Regions from separate parts of the Synechococcus sp. R6-10 genome, predicted to be linked through region 3. Evidence: predicted binding sites of a transcription regulator. Region 3 holds the regulator's gene; each other region holds the start of a gene.
What was found. Region 3 encodes NtcA, which controls nitrogen genes in cyanobacteria. Its sites were predicted from a motif close to GTANCNNNNGNTAC; they were not measured.
Positions count from the first base shown of each region.

Region 1 (11,801 bases), on a different contig from region 3:
TGTGTGCAGCTCAATTGGCGCGGGTGCTCAGTTGGCTGAAGCAAAACCATCCTCAGCTCTATCCAGAGGCAGTGCAATTGGTGGACGCCACTCGGGAAGAGTTCGAGCGTCGCGTCCAAAATGGATAGACAAGCCATCTGCTTTGATGCAGTTGGGTTGCGGTCGTTAGCAGAGGGTGATGTCCCCCCTATGGGACTGCAAGGGGTGATCTTGAGCTGGAGTGGAGTGGTGGCCGATGACGAGAACTTGCACCTGCAGGCCATCAACCAACTGCTGGTGGAAGAGAACCTGCGCCCCTGGAACCTGTGCTGGCCCAAGTCTGGATCCCCTGGGCAGCGGGAGCTTTACCGGCTGCAATACCTGGGCCGACCGGATCGAGAGCGCCTGCCGGCTCTGTGGGGGGAGCAGGGGCGGGTGCTCAGCCCCAAACAACTGGAAGAGCTGCTGAAACGCAAGGCCCTATACTACCGACAGGCTTTGCAGGGGCAGAGGGAATTGCCTCTCATTCCCGGTTTGGCGGAAACTTTGGAGACGCTGGAGCGGCTGCAACTGAAGGTCGGCCTGCTGTGCGGCCAATCGGCAGCCGAGGTGGCCGCTTTTCTGGAGCGTTTCCAGTCCTGTTGCCCGGCCCTGATACAGTTGACCGATGGGGGATCCTACCGAGTGACGGGGGATGATGCAGGCCCAATGCTTTCCCCAGGACACTTGCACCGCCTGCTTTTGCAGCGGATGGAATTGCCTGCCCAGGAGTGCTTGAGCATTGAGGCCACCTACCCCGGCATTCAGGCAGCCCGTTCGGCAGGGATCCCAGTCCTGGCGCTGGCTACCTTCTTTCCTCTGCACATGCTGCAGCGGCGGGCCAATTGGGCGGTGGACGGCTACCACCAGGTGGAATGGGATCGCATCCGGAACTGGTTTGCCGGCGGGCAAGACCGTCCTTCGACCCCAGTTGAAGGAGAGGCGGAGGCCGGTTCCTTCAAGGGATCCCAGGGAGGTCAGCCCCAGCCCTAGGGCAGGATCAGCATGCCATCCCCAAAGGAATAGAAGCGATACCCCTGGTCGACGGCCTCTCGGTAGAGATCCAGCAGCCTTTGCCGCCCGATCAGCGCAGCCACCAGCATCATCAGGCTGGAGCGGGGCAGATGAAAATTGGTGACCAGTCCTTGAATCACCCGCCAGGAGTAGCCGGGGTAGATGAATAGATCGCTTTTCCCCTGCCAAGGCTGCAAGGTGCCAGAGGCTGCCGCGGTTTCCAAAGAGCGCACCACGGTTGTTCCCACCGCGATCACCCGCCCCCCTCGGGCTTGGGCTTTTTGGATGGCTGCCACCGTTTCTGCCGGCACCTTGAGCCACTCGCTGTGGAGACGATGTTCGGTCACCTGCTCCGCTTCCACCGGTCGGAAGGTACCCAGGCCGATGTTCAGGGTGATGTAGGCCGTTTGGATCCCTTTTTGGGCCAGCCGCTCCAGCAGCTCCTGGGTAAAGTGCAGCCCTGCCGTGGGAGCAGCCACCGAGCCGGGGTGTTTGGCCCAGAGGGTTTGGTAGTCTTCAGGGCGAACTTGTCCTGAGCCCGGGGATCCGGAAGCCTTGATGTAGGGAGGAAGCGGGATCCGGCCCACCTGTTCCAGGATTTCCTCAAAAGGTTGCGCCCCTTCCCACTCAAACTGCACCACTCGCCCGCCGGTTTCCAGATCCAAAGCCAGAACGGTGGCCCTCAGCCCAGAGGGGGATCCCTGCTTGCTCCAAAAACCAATCCGATCCCCCACCTTCACCCGTTTGCCCGGCCTGACCAAAACCCGCCAGTTCCACGCCTGATCCGGCAGAGGTTGGGCGGCGGCAGGGATCCCTTCCAGACAAGGCTCCAGCAGCAACACTTCGACCCGCGCCCCGGAGGGTTCCTTGGCCCCGAACAGGCGGGCCGGGATCACCTTGGTATCGTTGAGAACCAGCAGATCCCCCTCCCGCAGGTAGTCAGGCAGATGGCAGAAGCGGCGATGCTCGTGCCTATCCGGGTACACCACCAGCATCCGCGCCTGATCCCTGGGCTCCACCGGCGTTTGCGCAATCCGATCTGGAGGGAGGGTGTAGTCGTAGGAAGCTGTGAGCAGATCCGGATTGGGCTCCCTATCGCCCAAAGGCTCAGCCTCACCGGGGGGAGCGGCAGCAGGCGAAAAAGAGTCAGGCATGGAGATGAATCAAGATGGGGTTCTACGTGGATCCAGCATAGCCAACCGGATCCCGCCAACCCTCTCCCTTTTGAGGGAAGCAGCTAAACCTTGGCCACCACCACCTGCTGCGGCTGATCCTGATACTTGCCGGCGCGGTCGGCGTAGGTCACTTGGCAGGGATCCCCTTCCAGAAAAAGAAGCTGTACCACCCCTTCGTTGGCGTACACACGGCAGTCGGCGCTGGAGGCGTTGGAAAACTCCAGGGTGAGATAACCCCGCCATCCCGCCTCAGCGGGCGTCAGGTTGGCAATCAGGCCCACCCTGGCATAGGAAGATTTGCCAATGCAGATCACGGTAATGTTATCCGGAACTTGCAGCCGCTCCAAAGACACCCCCAACCCATAGGAGTGGGCCGGGATGATAAAGTAATCCCCCATCTCGTCGTGGTGCAGCTCCACCGCTTCCAGATTCTTGGGGTTAAACCGCTTGGGATCCACCACCGTGCCGGGCACATGGCGAAAGATCTTGAACTCCACCGGCGACAGGCGGATGTCGTAGCCGTAGGAGGACAGCCCGTAACTCAAAACAGGCCGAGATTCAACAGCGCGCACCAGCTCAGGACAGAAGGGCTCAATCATCCCTCGCCGCGCTTGCTCACAGATCCAGCGGTCGTTTTTCAACATGGCTACAGCCGGCTTCCTGGAGAGTGAGGGCACATCTGGTGGACAAGCTCCAGTCTTATTGGGACTCCGCCCCCCTGACGCGACCCGTGTTGCCTAGGTCTTTCGGAGCGGAAACTGTTTGCGCTAGCGGTGCGGAGCAACATGGGCTGCTGTAGGCATAGCACCTGTGCCGCTGACTTGAGGGGGATCCAGAGAGCAGGCAACATTCGCATCGGCAGTGCGGAGCCCTGGGCCTGGGATGCCACGTAGGCGCAGCTGCGTGATCAAGTCCGCCCGCTCCAGAAACGAATCTGGCATCTCCGGCCCGGTGATCACCATGTCCATGGAGATGGGGCGTTGGTCGATTAAGCTCAGCACTTCCGCTTCTGGGATCAGGCCCAACTTCACAGCCAAGCTCAGCTCATCCAACACCACCAAGTCATAGCGGCCACTCCTGACAGCCTCCTGGGTAAATTGCCACAGCTCATCCAATGCCACCCGCTCCTCAGGCTCTAGGTGAGGTGTATCGATGCAGCGGTGCAGGCGACAACGAACCCACTCCAAGGATCTGCCCAGGGAGAGACGATTTTCGGGCCCCTGATTGATCCCACCCTTGAGAAATTGCACGATCAGCACCCGCGTTCCCTGGCCTGCCAAGCGCATCGCCTGAGCCATGACGGGCGTAAACATGCCCCGGCTGGGGTGGGTGTAAAGCTGCAGGGATCCCTGGGGAACCAACTGGGCGGAGAGGGATCCATTCTGCTGAAGGAAAAGCTCGCCGGCAGCAGGGCTGGCTTGAGCCGCAGGCTGTTTGGCGCGGGCTACAGGAGCAGCATCCTTGGAGGAAGGCATAGGATTTGGAGAAGCAGTGCAAACCACGTTCTATCTCGCGAGCAGGCTAGAGAACACGGCCCTAGGTTATAGGGCCTACAAGTGGTGGAGAGCGTCGGCTATGGATTCCATGAAACACCACCTGTGCGTATCCGTCAATGAGTCGGTTCTGCTTCCGGCCAGCATACAAATCATCCTAAATAGAGTAATAGAAAATACAATCCTTGCCCATCCTAGCCTTTTGGCACAAGAGGCAATACCTGAAAAGCTTTGACAGGGGATCTCAATAAAATTTCAGGCCTAGCCCAGAAGCTTGTGTGTGGGGCTATCTCACTTGAGTATAGAGGTGCTCTATAAAAATTTGAGAAAAAGATCAATTTCTTCCAAATAAGATTAACTCTCACAAACAGGAATGCCAGTACCAGCAGCCCACCCACGAGAGAGGAGCAAGGGTCAACCTACCCCAAAAGCCTTGTCCACCAGGAGAGATAGTCATTTTTAAAATAGCTATACATTTGGTCGGGAGCCGGGTAGGCCTACACATTAGCGAACATTCGTAGTAGAGAGAATTGTAACCAAAAGTCCAAGGAGTTAATTTCTAACCTCGAGAGTGAAGAAATATAAATTCGTCAATCATCTTCGTCAAAAAATGGATTATTGACAATACTTTTTTGAAAACCAGCATCTGATTTAGCAGAAGCGTAAAGAATTGCGTGCCTTTTATACTCTGAGGTCGTCTTCTTCAAGAGATCGCCTCTTTGATCATTTTTCTTACCGGTCTCAAGGCCAATGTTTTCTACTTAATTTAATCTCTATTTCTGTTATGAGAAATGAGCATTGGGCGTTCAGTTTGGATCCCACTTAAAATTGACCTGAAAAAGCTCTGGGGCTTTGGGTGCTGAGATTGCCGGGATCCCATTGCGCAATCAAAGCCGAGTCCTTCCTCTGGCGAGGAGAGATTTTTGTTGAGAAGGTAGATCCAATCCTGGAGAATACCTGCCCCCTCCTCCAATCAGCCAGGAAGTCCAGGGATCCCACCCTCGATCCCTGGATCAAAGGGAAAAGACTCCATCCCGCCGGCACAAAAGTTTTCTGTCACCGACTTGGGCTTGGGAAAAACCCTAGGCCATTGTGAACTCGGGGTGTACGCCGCCGGGATGGACTGGGATCCGTCTCGCTGTTGAGTGGGCTGGCTTCTGGGTGTCGGTGTTCCCAATTGACGGCTTCTCCCCCCAGCACCAAGGTGGAAGCATTGCCCCCATCCAAGTTCAGGGCATGGCGACAGCCCAATTGCTGCATCAACTGCGCCATCTCCAGCAGGGTAAGCCCTTGGTTTTCCTGGGCATTGCCGGCGGTCACCAGCAGCAAATGTCCGCTGTCCAGTTGGCCAATGGCACTGCGGGCGGCTCGCTGCCGGCGAAAGAGGGGTTGAAATGCCTCCAATCGGGCATCCAAAACCACCTGTCCATCCAAGAGCAAGAGCGGCCCTGCCCCTAGGATGTGGGGATAAGCTTCCAGCTCGGGCGGATCCAAGCGCAGATAAAAGCTGAGGCGATCCCCAGGAACCAGCTTGCGGGCTTCTAGGGCACCTTCTAGCCCCCGCCCTGCCAATACATACCCCTCACTGGGAATCTGTACCGTTAAACTGCCGGCCAGGCCAGCCATCAGAATCTCTTGCACCCGATCCTCCCGCACCATCACGAGCATTTCGTCGTCCGTTTGGGTGGTGTAGGTGGATCCCCAGTCGGGGGTAAACTGGGAGATGCCGGGCAGGATATAGCCTGTATTGATGCCCACCACCGGGATCCGGTCCCCAATGGCATTGCGCAGCTCTGCTTGCATCCGCAAACGGGCAAAGCGCACGGATCCCCCTTCTTGCCCTGCCGTCCCATCCGACCAGGCGATGACCCCACGACCCAAAATGGGGCTGGAGATCCAACGGCCATCCCGACGAATTGCCCCCAGCGGCTGACGGGTGTTGCGGTTGAAAAACCCACCGTTAATGGCGGCTACTGCTCCCTGTTCGGGGCCAAAGGAAGACAGCTCCCCCAGACCCACCAGCCCCGCAGGTGCAGCCCAGATAGGCCGCAGTTGGCCCGCTGCGAGAGAAATGACCACGATAGAAACGGGGATCCGATTGTCTCCAACCCAAACCTCCTTCTGGTACAAAGGGATCCCTTGCACCACCCGCACCGGCTGCACACCGAGGGTCACCTGAGCTTGAGCAGCCACGCTGGGCAAAAAGAGAGCAGCAGTGCAGGCTAACCCCCAGCCCATGACCCAGGCGCTCAGCTTGGTTTTGGACATGTCTTCACGTCTTTAGGGCTTCACCATTGTCATTGGGAGATGATTATCCCCCTGCGGCAAAGGTTCCCATCACAATGAGCGACAACAGGATCCCGGGAAAGAGCAGCGTCACCAAGATCAGCAGTTCGGATAGGGTCATTGGGGAATGCTACCTACTTAAGGATTGAGCCAACACAGCAGCCCTAATTTTCACCCTAGCGATCCTATGGAAGTGGCCCAGGATCCCTTTGGGATCCCTTAACACTCGATCACCGGTTTGGCTGCCCGTGCACGCCATCTCCGGCAGTATCCTGGCAAGGGGAAAGCCTCATCCAACGGTTCCTATGGGCATCCAAGGCAAACGCATTGCCGTCGAACCCGGCCATCTTCGCCCCTGGCTCAAAGAGGCTGTTTTGGCAGGGGGTGGCGAAATTGTGCCCCTGGCAGAAGCAGAAGCCTTGGTCTGGGCCGATGCCTTTGATGTGCCCGGCCTGAAGTGCTGTCTGGCGGAAGGGAAAGGGATCCGCTGGGTGCAGTTGCCCTGGGCGGGGGTAGAGCCTTTTGTCCGGGCAGGGGTTTTGCATCCTGCCTATGTGTGGACTTGTGGCAAGGGAGTCTATGCTCAACCGGTGGCAGAACATGCCTTGGCCTTGACCTTGGCCAGCTTGCGCGACTTGAAGATCCGCGCCTTGGCCCAAACTTGGCAGGAGGGCTCCGGTACCAGCCTCTGGGGTAGCCGTGTGGTCATTTTCGGGGCCGGGGGCATCGCCCAAGAGTTGATCAAGCTGTTGCAGCCTTTTCAGTGCTCCATCGACGTGGTGCGTCGCAAGGCGGATCCCTTGCCGGGGGCCACGCGGGTGGTGACACTCGCGGAACGGCAAACGGTGTTGGCAGGGGCAGATGTGGTGATCCTGGCTTTGGCCCTCACGCCGGAAACCGAGGGGATCATCGCCCAAGCTGAGTTGGAGCAGATGGGATCCCAGTGTTGGTTGGTGAATGTGGCGCGAGGAAAACACATCGTGACCCCCGACTTGGTGGCCGCCCTGCAGCAGAGGGTCATTCGCGGGGCTGCCTTGGATGTCACGGATCCCGAGCCCCTACCGGATGGGCATCCCCTCTGGAGCTTGCCCAACTGCCTGATTACCCCCCACACTGCTCTTACCGATGCCATGATTGTCCCAGCCCTCTCTAAGCGGGTGCGAGAAAATGTGCGGCGCTTCCGGGCCGGGGATCCCTTGCTAGGGGTGGTGGATCCGGTTTTGGGGTATTGAGTCCTCTAGCCCCCCTCCCTTGGGGAGCCTGGGATCAGAAACATTTGACGCCAAACCCTACTGCGGAGCCATCTCCTGCACGCGGGCAGCAATGGCCTCTGCCATCTCCTGAGTGCCGACGGGATCCCCTGTGGCCAGGTCATAGGTGACCTGCTTGCCCTCGGCGATCACCGCCTGCACCGCCGCCTCCACCCTTGCGGCAGCCTCCCGCTCTCCTAGGTAGCGCAGCATCATCGCCCCGGAGAGGATCAGAGCGCAGGGGTTGACTTTGTTTTGGCCGGCATATTTGGGAGCAGAGCCGTGAATGGCCTCAAAAACCGCAATGCCGTCGCCGATGTTGGCCCCCGGCGCCACCCCCAGCCCGCCGATCATCCCCGCGCACAAGTCGGAAATGATGTCCCCATAGAGGTTGGTGAGCACCAGCACATCGTAGAGCTGCGGCTTTTGCATCAGTTGCATGCACATGTTGTCCACGATGCGATCTTCAAACTCGATGTCGGGGTACTCCTGGGCCACCTCCCGTGCCACCTGCAAAAACAAGCCATCGGTGAACTTCATGATGTTGGCTTTGTGCACTGCCGTCACCTTCTTGCGGCCATTCTGGCGGGCGTACTCAAAGGCAAATTTGACAATGCGGCGGCTGCCGAAGTCCGAAATGGGCTTGATGCCAATGGCGGATCCCTCGCGGATGGGTTTGCCGGAGAGGCGCATCATTTCCTCCCGCGCTTGGATGGCTTCCGGCGTGCCCCGTTCAAACTCGATCCCGGCATAGAGATCTTCAGTATTTTCCCGCACCACCACTAGGTCAATGTCTTGAAAAGGGCTTTTGACACCGAGCATGGATTTGGCCGGGCGCAGATTGGCGTAGAGATCCAGCTCCTTGCGAATGGCTACGTTGACCGAACGAAAGCCAGTACCTACGGGAGTGCCAATCGGCCCTTTGATCGCCACTTTGGTTTCCCGAATGGACTCCAACACCTGGGGCGGCAAGGGGGTGCCGTATTTCTCGATCACCTCCACTCCTGCTTCTACCGGGATCCATTCGAACCGAACCCCAGTAGCCTCCAAGACCGTGGTCATCGCCTTGGCCACTTCCGGGCCGATGCCATCCCCAGGGATCAAAGTCACACGATAGGCCACAGATGCTTCTCCTCGCAGTGTTAACGACAGCGCAAAAACTCCGCCTTGCCGGCGTGAGAGGATCCCTCCACCAGACAGGTTAGAGAACCGGGAACCCTTGAGCTTAAACGACTATAGAACAGGTTGAGACTGAAAATGCTGCGTCTGCTACCTCAGAAAAGGGGGGGCTAGCCGCAAGATCGGGGACTCGGCGGCAGAGGGACTCGCAGCTCTACAACTGTGCCACTGCCAAAGCGGCGATTACGCCAAGCAATGCTTGCCCCGATCAACTCGGCTCGGTAGCGCATGTTGAGCAACCCGTGTCCATGGCCAGACGGCTGGGCGGGATCCGCCCCACTCTTGGACGCCGGCATACCGCAGCCATCGTCGATGATCTTCAGCTCCAAGTGGGTGTAGGGAGCCTGAGGGTTGATAGAGGAACCGGCGTCCTGTTGAACCTTGGGCTGAATGATGAGATCGATGCGCCGTGCCCCCGCGTGTTTGACGATGTTGTTCAGAGCCTCCTGCACGATGCGGAAAATGTTGCTCTGGCAGGTGGGGCTGAGACGGGAGAGCAGGCCATCGGCTTGGTTGTCGAAACGGGTGAGGAGAGGATGGGGGGAACGTTGGGCGGCCCGTTCCAGGAGACTGCGCAGAGCCGGGCCAAGGTTAAAGGCCCGCATGGCCGTCGGCTGCAAATCTTCCACGATCCCGCGCAATTCGGCCATGGTCTCTCGCAGTTGGGCGCTCATGGCCCGCAACTGAGCCTGTCCGGCTGGGCCAATGGTCGGATCGCCGGATAGCTCTTGGATCTGGCGAGACAAAGCTCCCAGATCTGCCAAGGTTTGGTCGTGCAAATCGGCGGCCAACCGACGACTTTCCGCCTCTCGCCCCTCGGTTAGGCCCCGCAAAGCTGCTGCCGTCGCCTCCTGACGGCGAACCTGCTCGTAGAAAGAGGCCCGCTGCAAGGCTACTGCCGCAATGTCCGCCAGCGCGTTCACCAAGTCCGTATCTCTGGGGGAAAATCCGGCGGCTTCTGAGGCGATATCGGCGGTTTTGCTTCCCCGAACTGCCGGCTCAAACGGCGGCATGAAGGCGCAAAGCACCCCGGCCACCTGGCGAGCATCGGTGACTATCGGCACACCCAACAGGGAGCGGATGCCCTTTTGCAGCAGATGGCGGCGGGCGTGGGCAGACAATGGGAAGGTGTTGACATCTGGAATCAGCAGCGTGTTCAGGTGGCTGTAGCAATTGACCCAGAGGAGCTGGCTTAGCTCAGGGGGCAGCGTCTGTCCCCTTTGGGAAGGGATCCCCGGCTGACGGCAATACTCTTGGATGATGGCCAGAGGTTCTGCAGGAGCGCCGGCCAAGGGTTGCTGAGCCAAAGGACTCCGTCCCGCCTGTGGTGGGGCTGTTGCTCTGCCTACGGCAGGGGAAGGGGAACCGCAAGGCTGTCGCGACGAGGCTGCGAACGGCTCATGGCCACTGCAGGGCGCCACAAAACTGCACCGCTCAACCTGCAAAGCCTCTGCCATGCCCTCGAGGGCAATCTGCACCACCTCCTGGGGATTGTAGGTGCCGCTGAGGCGCTGGGCAATCTGGCGCAAAAGGCTTTCCCGCTGGGCAGAGCTACGGGTTTGCTCGTAAAGCCGCGCTTGCTTGAGGGCGATCCCCGCCTGCTCGGCCACGGCTTCTGCCAACTCCAGATCCTCCGGCTGCCAAGGACGAGGGGTCAGGGAATCGCTGCCAGGGTAGCGGATTAGGGCAATGCCCCCCAACAGTTCTTGGGGCCTGTCCGGATGCTCAGAAGCAAATAGGGGCACCAACAACAGCCCACTCCCCTGGCTCTGAGGCTTTAGATCGGCCCAGGACTGAGCCGTCTGCGGCTCCGGCACCACCACAGGCCCCCTCAAGGTGGCGAGCAAACTGGCCCCCAAGCGCAACTTGGCTCGAATCGTCTCCGGCAAGTCCGGCGGGATCCCAGGCTCAACCCAGGGGCAATCTGGGGATCCCACCAACGGCCCCCTTGTCGGCAACAGAGTGTCCAGCAACGACTCCGTCCCGCCCACGCGAACGGTGGGGGAAAGCTGCGGCGCATAAAGGCCAACAGGGTGTAGCAGCTCCTGCTCCGGCTGCCAGAGGGCCAAGATACACACATCTGCCTGAAAAGCCGCCCCGATCTGCTGGGTGATCGCATGGAAGAGGGTGGTGGGCTCCAGGCTGGAGCGAATCGCCGCCGTGATCGAGTGCAACAGAGCCAGCCGTTCCGTCTGCTGATGGGCATGCTCGAACAGGCTGGAACGGGTGAGGGCAATGGCCAGTTGAGAGGCCACCGAGCGCAACAGCTCGATCTCCTCCGGCTGCCAAAGGTGGGGTGTGGTGACGTACACTCCCAACAACCCAATCATCTCCCCTGGCTCTGCAGCCAAACCGGGCCGTCCCCCATCCTTCCCGCCAACCTCCGAAAGCCCTACTCCTGCCGAGCCCACCGACTGCACCGGGATCAGCACCGCCGAGCAAGCCTGCAGCGCCTGGAGAGCGGCCAACCCCTCTGGGGTCAGGAGATCTCGATCCGGCAGCAGAGGCAAGGCTATTTGCACCACCTGCCCCGTCCGCAGGCGCTCGCACAGCGAGCCAAAGTCCTGGATCCGGTACACCTCTCCTAGGGAGGGGGTTAGCCCAGGGCTCAGGGCCTCATGGCTGACCCGAACCGTCTGCTGATCCGGGCTGAGACTGTAAAAACAGCAGCGGCTCAGCCCCTTCACCCCTTTCGAGAGAAAGGCCTGCTGCAGCTCCTTCAGGGCAGTGCTGACGATTTGATCCCACTGCAAAAAGCGGTGAACAGTGCTGGTGATGCGGTTGAGCAGCGCCTCCCGCACCGCCTGCCGTCGGCTGCGCTCCAGCAGCTTGGCATTGATGATGGCGCTGGCGATATAGGAACAGAGGAACTTCACCACTTCCAGAAAGCTGGCTTCCAGAGGTGTCCGGCTCAACAGAGCCAAAGCCCCCAGCCGCTCCTCCCCCCGGTTAATCGGGTAGGCAACAAAGCCTCGCAAGCCATTGGCCTTCACCCACTCCGGGGCGGGCATCCAGGCTTCTTGGGCGGGATTGTTGCTCAAAAGCGGCAGCCCCTCCTGGGCCACCCGTCCTAAAGGGCTGTCGTCAGGATAGATCCGCTGAATTTGGTCGTGAGCAGGGCTGAGCAGGCCGGCATGGGCCACCGACTGAAAACATCCTTCCTGCGGGTCGAAAATCCAAAGGCGAGCTGAGGCCGCGCCCAGGCGATTTACCATCTGCTGTACCAAGGTCTGGGCCAGCTTGAGCACACACTGCTCCAGCTCCCCCATCTCTACAGAGTCCGAAGAGGATGGGGAAGATAACTGAGAAGAGAGCAGCACCAGTTCTTGGACAATTTGGTTTGCAGCCTGTAGCTGGCGTGACAGCATGGGATCCCATCGCGGCAG
Region 1 is NZ_JANSHW010000212.1:947-12,747, reverse strand. Features, by position in the region: gene NW837_RS06795 (hypothetical protein) at 1-128, shown strand, start outside; gene NW837_RS06790 (HAD family hydrolase) at 190-1,011, shown strand; gene queA (tRNA preQ1(34) S-adenosylmethionine ribosyltransferase-isomerase QueA) at 1,008-2,186, opposite strand; gene dcd (dCTP deaminase) at 2,270-2,851, opposite strand; gene NW837_RS06775 (cob(I)yrinic acid a,c-diamide adenosyltransferase) at 2,975-3,682, opposite strand; gene NW837_RS06770 (phosphodiester glycosidase family protein) at 4,757-5,968, opposite strand; gene NW837_RS06765 (D-isomer specific 2-hydroxyacid dehydrogenase family protein) at 6,292-7,218, shown strand; gene NW837_RS06760 (isocitrate/isopropylmalate dehydrogenase family protein) at 7,276-8,358, opposite strand; gene NW837_RS06755 (GAF domain-containing sensor histidine kinase) at 8,526-11,783, opposite strand.
Region 1: a site for NtcA is predicted at 3,867-3,880, ahead of NW837_RS06775 (cob(I)yrinic acid a,c-diamide adenosyltransferase). Genes of this name have one in related genera too.

Region 2 (5,456 bases), on a different contig from region 3:
TCTCACCTATCTGACTTTTCATCTCGATTCCAAGTCCCACACCTCGATTTTGAGCTATTTCTCCCCTCCTACCCGTAACCACCTACACCAATGCCACCAAATACATCAGCAAGCCATAAAAGAGAGGGCCAGCCCTGACCCTCCCTTTTGATGCTCATTTGATGCTCAGTTCAGCAATGCTCCGATCCGGCAACCCCAGGTCAGACCGAGCACAACGGCTCAAGATTGCTCCGAATCGGTGGCAGCAGTAACGAAGTCGGGGTAGGCCACGTTGCCATGCTCGCCCACATCCAAACCGGCGATCTCTTCCTCGGCGCTGGTGCGCAGGCCGGTTACAGCCTTGAGGATAAAGAACAGGATCAAGCAGGTAATAAAGGGCCAGAGGAAGTAGGCCAGAGCGCCCACCACTTGTACCCCAAATTGGGCCCAGGTGACCTCTTCAGCATAGTTGGCATTGGCAAAGAAGGGGATCCCTGCTGCCAACACCCCCCAGATACCACAGGTGCCGTGTACCGAAATCGCGCCCACCGGGTCATCAATTTTCAGCACCGTATCCAGGATCACCACCGAAATCACCACCAGAATCCCGGCCACCGAGCCGATGATCAGAGCACCCAAAGGATGGACGCTATCGCAAGGGGCAGTGATCCCCACCAAGCCGGCCAGGACACCGTTGGCGGCAAAGGTCATATCCGGCTTGCCAAAATGAACCCAAGAGGTGAACGTCGCCCCAATTGCTCCAGCCGAAGCTGCCAGCAGCGTATTCATGGCAATCCAGCCAATATCGACAGAGGCTGCAGTGGTGGAACCGGCATTAAACCCGATCCAGCCCAAGGCGAGGATAAACACCCCCAACATCCCCAGCGGCAGGTTGTGGCCGGGAATAGCCCGCGGCTCTCCATTGGGGCCGTACTTGCCAATGCGAGGGCCAAGCGCAATCGCACCTGCCAAGGCCGCAGCGCCGCCTACCAAATGCACCACCCCCGACCCGGCGTAGTCGATGTAGCCCAGATTTTCCAGCCAGCCGGCTGTGCCGCCGTTGTAGTCGCCGAACAGCCCGTTCCAGGCCCAACCCCCAGAGATGGGGTAGATTAGCCCAGAAATAACGATGGAGTAGATCAAGTAGGCCAAGAACTTGGTGCGCTCTGCCATCGCTCCGGAAACAATGGTGGCGGCGGTAGCGGCAAACACCATCTGGAAGACAAAGAAAGTAAAGGGCCAGCCATCTGCCTCGTAAGCCTGCTGCCAGCCAAAAGCAAACCAGTCAGTGCCGAAGAAGCCAGTACTTTTGCCGAACATGAGGCCAAACCCGATGAACCAGAAGGCGCAACAGCCCATGCAGAAGTCCATCAAGTTCTTCATCATGATGTTGGCGGCGTTCTTGGCGCGGGTAAAGCCCGTCTCTACCATGGCGAACCCCGCCTGCATGAAGAACACCAAGGCTGCTGCCACGATCGTCCAAACAACGTCAGCGTGTTTCTGAACTTCCTCGGCCTCTTGAGCAAAGGCAGTTCCCTGGCCGAATAGAAAAACCAGCGCAGCCATTAGAGCGGCAGTCAGACTCCACTTGGCCGGTCGCCAAAGCCACTGGGGCACCTGGCTCTTGAGCTTTTGGATCATTGTTGTACTCATGCTTTTCGACTCACCTAAAGTGACAGTACTTCTCGCAACACATTACCCGAAAAGTAGGGCAAGAACACCTCATCAGATATACAGCAAAAGAGACATGAAGCAAACTCACACGAGGCTCAGGCCGGGCAACCCAAACCCTGAACGTGATCCCTTCTCATAGGGCATCTTGGTTGAGTTCGCCAGTGCGGATGCGGATGGTTTTTTCGACGGGGCTGATGAAAATCTTGCCATCCCCGATTTCGCCGGTGCGAGCCGCTGCAATCAGCTTCTCCACCACCGTATCCACCAGGTCATCTTCAACCACGATCTCCACTTTCAGCTTTTGTAGGAACTCTACCGTGTACTCGGATCCCCGATAACGCTCGGTTTGTCCCTTTTGGCGACCAAAGCCCCGCACTTCACTTACAGTCATGCCGACAATTCCGGCATTGACCAAAGCAATTTTGACCTCATCCAACTTGAATGGCCGGATTACGGCCTCGATTTTTTTCATTTGCCTCCTGCACCCCGGACAATTCCGCTAATTTCTAACACTACTGACACCTGCAAATTGTAAAAACAGATACATTTTTATCTCCTACTGAAGATGCTTACCACTCTGGATTTGCTCCCGTCAAGACCGGAAGGCCAAGCTTAAGCTACCTTAACGGGAGGAAGTCTCCGATGGGGTCTCACCAACATCCACGGGCGGCTGAGGGCTAAGAGAGGCCAAGCTGGCTGTAATGAGCGCTACCGCAAGCCACCACAGCATTTGTACCTGGGGACGATACCAGATGGTATCCACCAAGCCGTGGGCCATCATGCCGGTGCAAGCGGCCAAGCCTGCTGCCACCCACAGACCCTGGGGATCCCGCAAGTTGAGCAAAGTTTTCCAGCATCTCCAGCCGTGATCCCAGAGCACCAAGAGAAACCAGGCGAAAGTTAAAGATCCGATGAAGCCAGTCTCTACGGTGAGCTGCAGCGGCACTGAATAGGCTCCAAGGGCGCTGAAGTTGCCTCGTTGGTAGAGGGGATAGACGCGGTTAAAGGCAACATTGCCGGGGCCGATCCCCAAGATGGGAAAGTCGCGGATCATCTCCAGCACCGCCGCCCAGACATTGAGGCGAAAGTTGTTGCTGGTATCCAACCGCCCCCAAAAAAGGCTCTGCACCCGCAGCCGCAGGGAGCGTACCGTCAGGATCCCGAGCAACAGAGCAGCCCCCCCTCCGCCCAACAGGACCGGCAAGGCCCAACGCCGCCAGCGGGCTGGCAAATCGACAGAATGCCACTGCGCCAACAGCACGGCCATCAGGGTGAGCGTGGCCAGCCCCCCAATCCAGGCGCCACGACTGTAGGTGAGCAACAGGCAAATCAGGTTCACCGCCGTCGTAAACCCGGCCAGGAGTTTCGCCCCCCAACTGGGCCAAATCCAAGTGGCGGCCAGCCCCAGAGGAATGACCGGGATCAAGTAGCCCCCATACAGATTTGGATTGCGCAGATAGCTGTACACCCGCGTCAGACCCGCCAAACCCGACTCCGGATCCACCCAGGTGGCCAGTTCTGCTGCCCCATAAAAGTATTGCCGCAGGCCGTAGACCCCCATCACCAAGCTGACCAAAAGCAGGGATCCAACGATCCCATCTCGGAATTGGGGTTTGCGCAGCAGACGATGCAACAACAGATAACCAGCCAGGTAGAGAGTCAACTTCAGCCAGCCATCCCGTGCTGCGTAGGCAACCGGAGAGAGAATCGTTGCCAAGGTGGCAATTCCCCAGAAAAGGCCCAGGGGCAGATGCAGCGGCAGCCCAATCGGCATTTCCACCAAAGCGCACAGGCCCACCAGAGCAGCCATAGCCAGCAAAATCAGGCCCAGGATGCCGGTGGAGCTTTGTGCAGAGAAAATCCAGTAGAGCAGCACTAGCCCCAGGCCAATCCGGTCGGAAGTTTGAACCAATACGCTGCTCTTCCCCCAACTTTGCAGGGATCCCAATAGACGACCCAAAAGGCTTCCCTGCCACCAAGCCTTGATGGGAAAATCGCGCAGCAGAAAACCGTGCCACCGTTGCGTTGCTCGTTCCATAACCCTCCGGAGCCTGTTGGGCACAAGTTCATACGCCCCAAGTCACCTTCCGATTGCGTCGGTGGGACGAAGTTCTAGCTTATATCCCCAGAGGCAAGGAGACAACGAAGAAGAGCGCAACCTCTTATCGCGCCAGCCGGACAAAGTACCCCTCAACAAAAACAAAGAACCGGCTGACTCACAAGACTCTACAAGAAAAGGCATCGAAGAGTTATCAAAGTTGGGTTTTCAATCTTAAGAACAAGTCTCTGTAAAAAGCAAAGAAGAACAGCAGGAAAAACTACAAAAAGCTCTATCTCAATCTTCAATCAAATGTTGGATTGCCGCAATCGAAGATCTCCTGACCTACCACAGACCGATTCTCAAAAGATTCTTCAGGCAACACAGGCTAACACTTGACCTTGAGATCCTCTTTCACCTTCGGCATTAGGAGAAGGGATTTGATCGCCTAAGCGGGATCCAGACCAACCTTCCTTGGCTCTAACTGCGTTCTGGGAATTGGAGTTGGAATAGTGAATCTGAATACGAGTAGGACGGCCCAGACCCAGGGCGGATCCCATGCAACGGGCTAAGATTTGCACCTTAAACTCAAACTCGCCAATGCCATCCATAATCTTTAACCCTGCAGTCTCTGCTCCTAATTCAACTGTAGGAGAAGGTCTACGAAACCTCTTCAGTGGGAATACAGAACTTTTTGAGCTGCGGAGACTTCTGGATTATGAAAGTTATGTAAAGATGCCTTTGTTTTCGCCAGACAGGGCGAGTACTTGACCTATTCTTAAACAACTTGAGTCAAGCTGGGCTCGGTATCTTCACTTGGACTGACTCCCTCCACCAAGTTGAGCAGGGATCCCAGCCAAACCGCTTAGACAAGGTGAGCTGGCTTACGCAAAATGAAGTATGGGGAAAATACGGATGAGGTGGGAAGGGGTGAGGATGAATGTCGAGACAAAGATCCGAGATAAAGATCATCTTGGGCTTGGGCTGTGGGATCTGTCTGGGAGCGCTCTCTGCTGAGGCCAGTACTCTCCAGGTGCAGGTGAGCCCTCCCGATCCCCTTTTGGGGTACACCGTTTCTGTGCAAATCACAGCCGCACCGGAAACTTTGCTTGGGGATTGGCCTAGGGTCAGCCTAATCCATCCCGATGGCACACAAGCCCACTACCCAGCTTTCCAGATAGCGGCCAACCGTTGGCGGGCGTTGATCCCCACTACCCCTTTGGATGCTCCTGGAGCTCGCCAGATTCAGATCCAAGGGTTTATCCAAGATGCCATCCCACCTCCCTTGCAACTGTCTTTGCAACCGCGAGAGTTCCCCGTTCAAAGGATTCGCCTACCGGCGGGGGCCAGCGTCTGGGCCACAGAGGTGGAATGGACTAAGGTAGAGGCTTTTCGGCAGCACATCAGCCCGGAGAAGTACTGGCAAGGGTATTTTCACCGTCCAGCCCAAGGCCCGGTTACCACTGCGTTTGGGGTGCGCCGCTACTACAACGGCCAGTTTGCGGAAGATTATTATCATCGCGGTATTGACTATGCAGGCCCTGTGGGGGCAGTGGTGGTGGCTCCCGCAGCCGGTTGGGTTAGGCTGGTGGGCTACGAATCGGAAGGCTTTCGCGTTCACGGGAATACCATCGGCATCGATCACGGCCAAGGAGTGACCAGCTTGTTGCTGCATTTGAGCCGCATCGATGTGCGAGAGGGAGAGTGGGTGGAAGCCGGCCAGCCGGTTGGGGCCATTGGGGCTACGGGAACGGCTACGGGGCCC
Region 2 is NZ_JANSHW010000003.1:50-5,505, forward strand. Features, by position in the region: gene NW837_RS00130 (ammonium transporter) at 220-1,632, opposite strand; gene NW837_RS00135 (P-II family nitrogen regulator) at 1,787-2,125, opposite strand; gene NW837_RS00140 (IctB family putative bicarbonate transporter) at 2,276-3,691, opposite strand; gene NW837_RS00145 (M23 family metallopeptidase) at 4,632-5,456, shown strand, end outside.
Region 2: a site for NtcA is predicted at 2,185-2,198, ahead of NW837_RS00135 (P-II family nitrogen regulator). Genes of this name have one in related genera too.

Region 3 (4,501 bases):
GCTTTGGCATCTCACTTACCCCCAGCTTTTCAGTGGGTCTGGTGGCCTGGCTGGAAATGGGCGGTGTCTATGCCCAGCCAAGTTTGCGCGGCGGCGGCGAGTACGGAGAAGAGTGGCACCAGGCGGGCACCAAGCTCAACAAGCAAAAGGTGTTCGACGACTTTATTGCCGCTGCCGAGTGGCTGATAGCCCATGGCTACACCAACCCCGCCAAGTTGGCCATCTCCGGCGGCAGCAACGGCGGCCTGCTGGTGGGGGCCTGCCTGGTTCAGAGGCCGGAGCTGTTTGCAGCGGCCCTGCCGGCAGTGGGGGTGTTCGACATGCTGCGCTTTCATAAGTTCACCATCGGCTGGGCCTGGATCTCCGAGTACGGATCCCCGGAGAACCCGGAGGAATTCAAGGCCCTCTACGCCTATTCCCCTCTGCACAACCTCAAGCCCGGCACTGCCTATCCCGCCACCCTGATCACCACCGCAGATCACGACGACCGGGTGGTGCCCGCCCACAGCTTCAAGTTTGCCGCTGCCCTGCAGGCAGCCCAGGGGGGATCCCAGCCCATCCTCATCCGCATCGACACCAAGGCAGGGCACGGGGCCGGCAAGCCCACCAGCAAGCTGATTGAGGAAGCTGCCGACCGCTGGGCCTTTTTGGTGCAGGTGCTAGGGATCCCCTGGGACGGAACGGGAAGTTAGCGAGCTCTAGGACCCAGGCCCACCCGACCGGCATAAACTGCCGCTTCCCCCAGCTCGTCTTCGATGCGCAGCAGTTGGTTGTACTTGGCAATGCGCTCGCTGCGGCAGAGGGATCCGGTTTTGATCTGCCCGGCACGGGTGGCCACCGCCAAGTCGGCAATGGTGGTGTCTTCCGTCTCGCCAGAGCGGTGGCTGATGATGGTGCGAAAGCCGGCTTGAACTGCCAATTGGATGGCCGAGACGGTCTCCGTCAGGGTGCCGATTTGGTTGGGCTTGATCAAAATGGCGTTGGCGGCGGCGCTGTCGATACCCTTTTGCAGGCGGGTCAGGTTGGTTACAAACAGGTCATCTCCCACCAGCTGTACCCGGGATCCCAGTTGAGCGGTCATGGCTTGCCAACCGGCCCAGTCTTCTTCCGCTAGCCCATCTTCAATGGAAAGGATGGGATAGTTGGCCAGCAGTTGCTGGTAGTAAGCCACCATATCAGCCGCGCTGTGGGCTTTGCCCTCAAAGTGATATTGCCCATCCTGCAGCAGCTCGTTGGCGGCCACATCCAAGGCCAAGGCGATATCTGCTCCCGGTTTGTAGCCTGCCTGTTCAATAGCCGTCATCAGCAGATCCAAAGCCGCCGCATTGGAGTCGAGATCAGGAGCAAACCCCCCTTCATCCCCCACACCGGTGGACAGCCCCTTCTGCTGCAGCACTTGTTTTAGTACCGCAAACACCTCAGCCCCGTAGCGCAGCGCCTCGCGAAAGCTGGCCGCTCCAATGGGCACAAGCATAAATTCTTGAATATCGACGTTGTTGTCGGCGTGGGCGCCGCCGTTGAGCACGTTCATCAGCGGCACCGGCAGCAGGTTGGCAAAGGGCCCCCCCAGGTATTTGTAAAGAGGCAAGCCCACTGCTTCCGCAGCCGCTTTGGCTGTCGCCAGAGAAACTGCCAAAATAGCGTTGGCCCCCAGGCGGGACTTGTTGGGGGTGCCGTCCAGGTCGATCAGCAACTGGTCAATACGGGCTTGGTTGAGGGCATCTTCTCCCTGCAGCTCCGACTGGATGGGGCCAAGGATGTTTTCCACCGCCCTCAGCACACCCTTACCGCCGTAGCGTTTGGGATCCCCGTCCCGCAGCTCATGGGCCTCGAAGGTACCGGTCGAAGCGCCGCTGGGAACCTGCGCCAAGCCCGTCGCCCCATTGGCTAAACCCACCAGGGCTTCTAGGGTGGGGCGTCCTCGCGAGTCGAGGATCTCATGGGCGGTAATCCACTCGATGGCCGTTTCCACAGTTACACCTCAGCAATTGGCTAGATAGCTCTGGCCAAAGCCAGATCCCCCCATAGACTAGTAGATTCTTGCCCGCGATCCGGTCAGCTTCCAGAAAACTTTAAGTCTGTCCTTTAGGTATAGAGATTCTTCAAGGCTGCAGCAGTAGATTGAACATAGGCCGGCCAGAGCTTCAACCAACCGTCGAGCGGGGTTTGCCTAGGCAGGGTGCTGCTCAGGAGGTGTTCTCCTCTTCCTTCTAGGCAAAGCGATGGCTCAGCCGCATCGGGTCGTGTACGGTGATCTTCTTCTTGTGAATGGAGATGTACTTCTTCTTGCGCAGCTCTCCCAACAGGCGGGTGATGGTGACGCGGGTTGAGCCAATGGCCTCGGCAATGGCCTGGTGAGACAGCTTGAGATCGATGGTGACCCCATCTGGGCCAGGCACCCCGAAATCGCGACAGAGGATCAACAAAAAGCTGACCAGACGGGATCCCATGTCGCGATGAGCCAGCGTCTCGATCATCATCTCCGTTTGCAAGATACGAGACGACAGGCTTTTAACCAGCAACATGGCCAGTTCGGCGTTCTCCTGCAAGGATTTTTCCACCTGCTCGATCGGCAGAGAGAGTAACTCGGTAGGTGTAAAAGCCACCGAGTGATAAAAGCGGTCGGAGCGCTGTCCCGTGATAAAGGAGAGCACGCCGAAGATGCTGTTTTCCCGCAGGAGGGCAACGGTGATTTCCTCTCCCATTTCGTAGACCCGCGAGAGCTTAACGGCTCCCTTTACCAAAAAGTAAACCCGCTCCGCCGGATCCCCTGGAAAAAAAATGGTCTTCCCGCGCTCAAACGTTTCGATAACCGGAGGATGGTGAGGGCCTCCCAATTGCTTGAAGGCTGTGATCAGAGATTTTTCCGCTACGGCCACCGCCATACTCATCAACCTTTTAAGGTCAGTTTATACCTAAGATCAACCTATTAAGATCAATCTAGAAGCATTAGGCTAGGTTGCAACCCCTTGACTTCAGAATCGATGATGATACCAAGATTTACCCTAAAGTAGAAGGTTCTGCCCAGGCATCTTTGTAGCACGTGCTACATTTTTGAGTCTCGTTTTTGCCCCAGAAAGGGATCCCCAACCGAAAGCAGGGGTTAGGATAAGAGCCATTGTCGCTGGGGGTTGCGTCGGCCCTTGGCGGTAGAGAGTGGAGTGGGTTGGAACATTCTATCTATCTATGGGGATCCCAGAGGTTACTGTTGCTGCACCTTCTCAACTGAGCCGCCAGCATTTCACGGTGCGGATGCCGGATCCGGCCAATCACCTCCTGGAGGTGGAGCTGCTGCTCCGAGAGGTGGAGCCAAAGATGCCTTTGCGGCTGCGACTGCCGGTGTGGACGCCGGGATCCTACTTGGTGCGGGAGTATGCCCGTCATGTGCAGGAGTTTCAGGCGGCAACTGAGCAAGGGATCCCTTTGGCCTGGCGGAAGGTGGATAAGAATACCTGGCAAATCGATCCGCCGGGTTCTTCTGCTGTGAAGGTGTGCTATCGGGTCTATGCCTATGAGCTGACGGTGCGCACGAACCATCTGGATTTGACCCACGCCTATTTCAACGGGGCAGCGCTCTTCCTCTACGTGCCCGGTCGCGAGCGGGAACCCTACACTTTGACGGTGATCCCCCCCAAGCCGGATTGGCACATCGCCACCAGTTTGCGGCCCTTGACCTCTCCTTCTGAGGATCCCACTTCCGGCCAGTCTTTTGTGGCGGAAGACTACGACGAGCTGGTGGATAGCCCGGTGGAGGTGGGCCTGCATCGGATGCAATCGTTTGAGGTGGAAGGGATCCCGCATTACCTTGTGGTTTGGGGGTCGGGCACTCTGGATGTGGAGCGGGCTGTCGCTGATGCTAAGGCGATTGTCAAAACCACAGCCGCGTTTTTCGGTGGGCTACCCTACGACCGCTACTGGTTCATTGTGCATTTGTCGCCGGGAGGATTTGGTGGCCTTGAGCACAAGTACAGCACCACCCTTCTTTACTCTGGGCTAGAGCTGCATCAGCCAGAGTCCTATCGGCGCTTTTTGTCTTTGCTGGCCCACGAGTTGTTTCATGCCTGGAATGTCAAGCGTCTGCGTCCTCTGGCATTGGAAAAGATCGATTACAACCAGGAAAATTATCTGGAATGTCTGTGGTTTTGTGAGGGGGCGACCAGCTATTACGAAAACGTCATCTTATTGAGGGCAGGGATCCTCAGTGCCGGCGATTTCTTGAAGATTCTTTCCGAACAGATTGGTCGCTTGCAGCGTACTCCGGGCCGGGCCGTGCAATCGCTGCGGGAGTCCAGCTTCGATACCTGGATCAAACTCTACCGCCCCCACGAAAACACCCTCAACAGCCAGGTTTCTTATTACTTAAAAGGGGCTTTGGTCTGTTGGCTGCTGGATCTGCACATCCGTCACCTTTCCGGCGGTCAGGGATCCCTGGATACGGCTTTGCAGGATCTGTGGCAGCGCTTTGGTCGGTCAGAGAAGGGCTACAGCGACCAAGACTTGC
Region 3 is NZ_JANSHW010000413.1:169-4,669, forward strand. Features, by position in the region: partial or broken gene NW837_RS11390 (prolyl oligopeptidase family serine peptidase) at 1-692, shown strand, start outside; gene eno (phosphopyruvate hydratase) at 689-1,972, opposite strand; gene ntcA (global nitrogen regulator NtcA) at 2,211-2,885, opposite strand; partial or broken gene NW837_RS11405 (M61 family metallopeptidase) at 3,187-4,501, shown strand, end outside.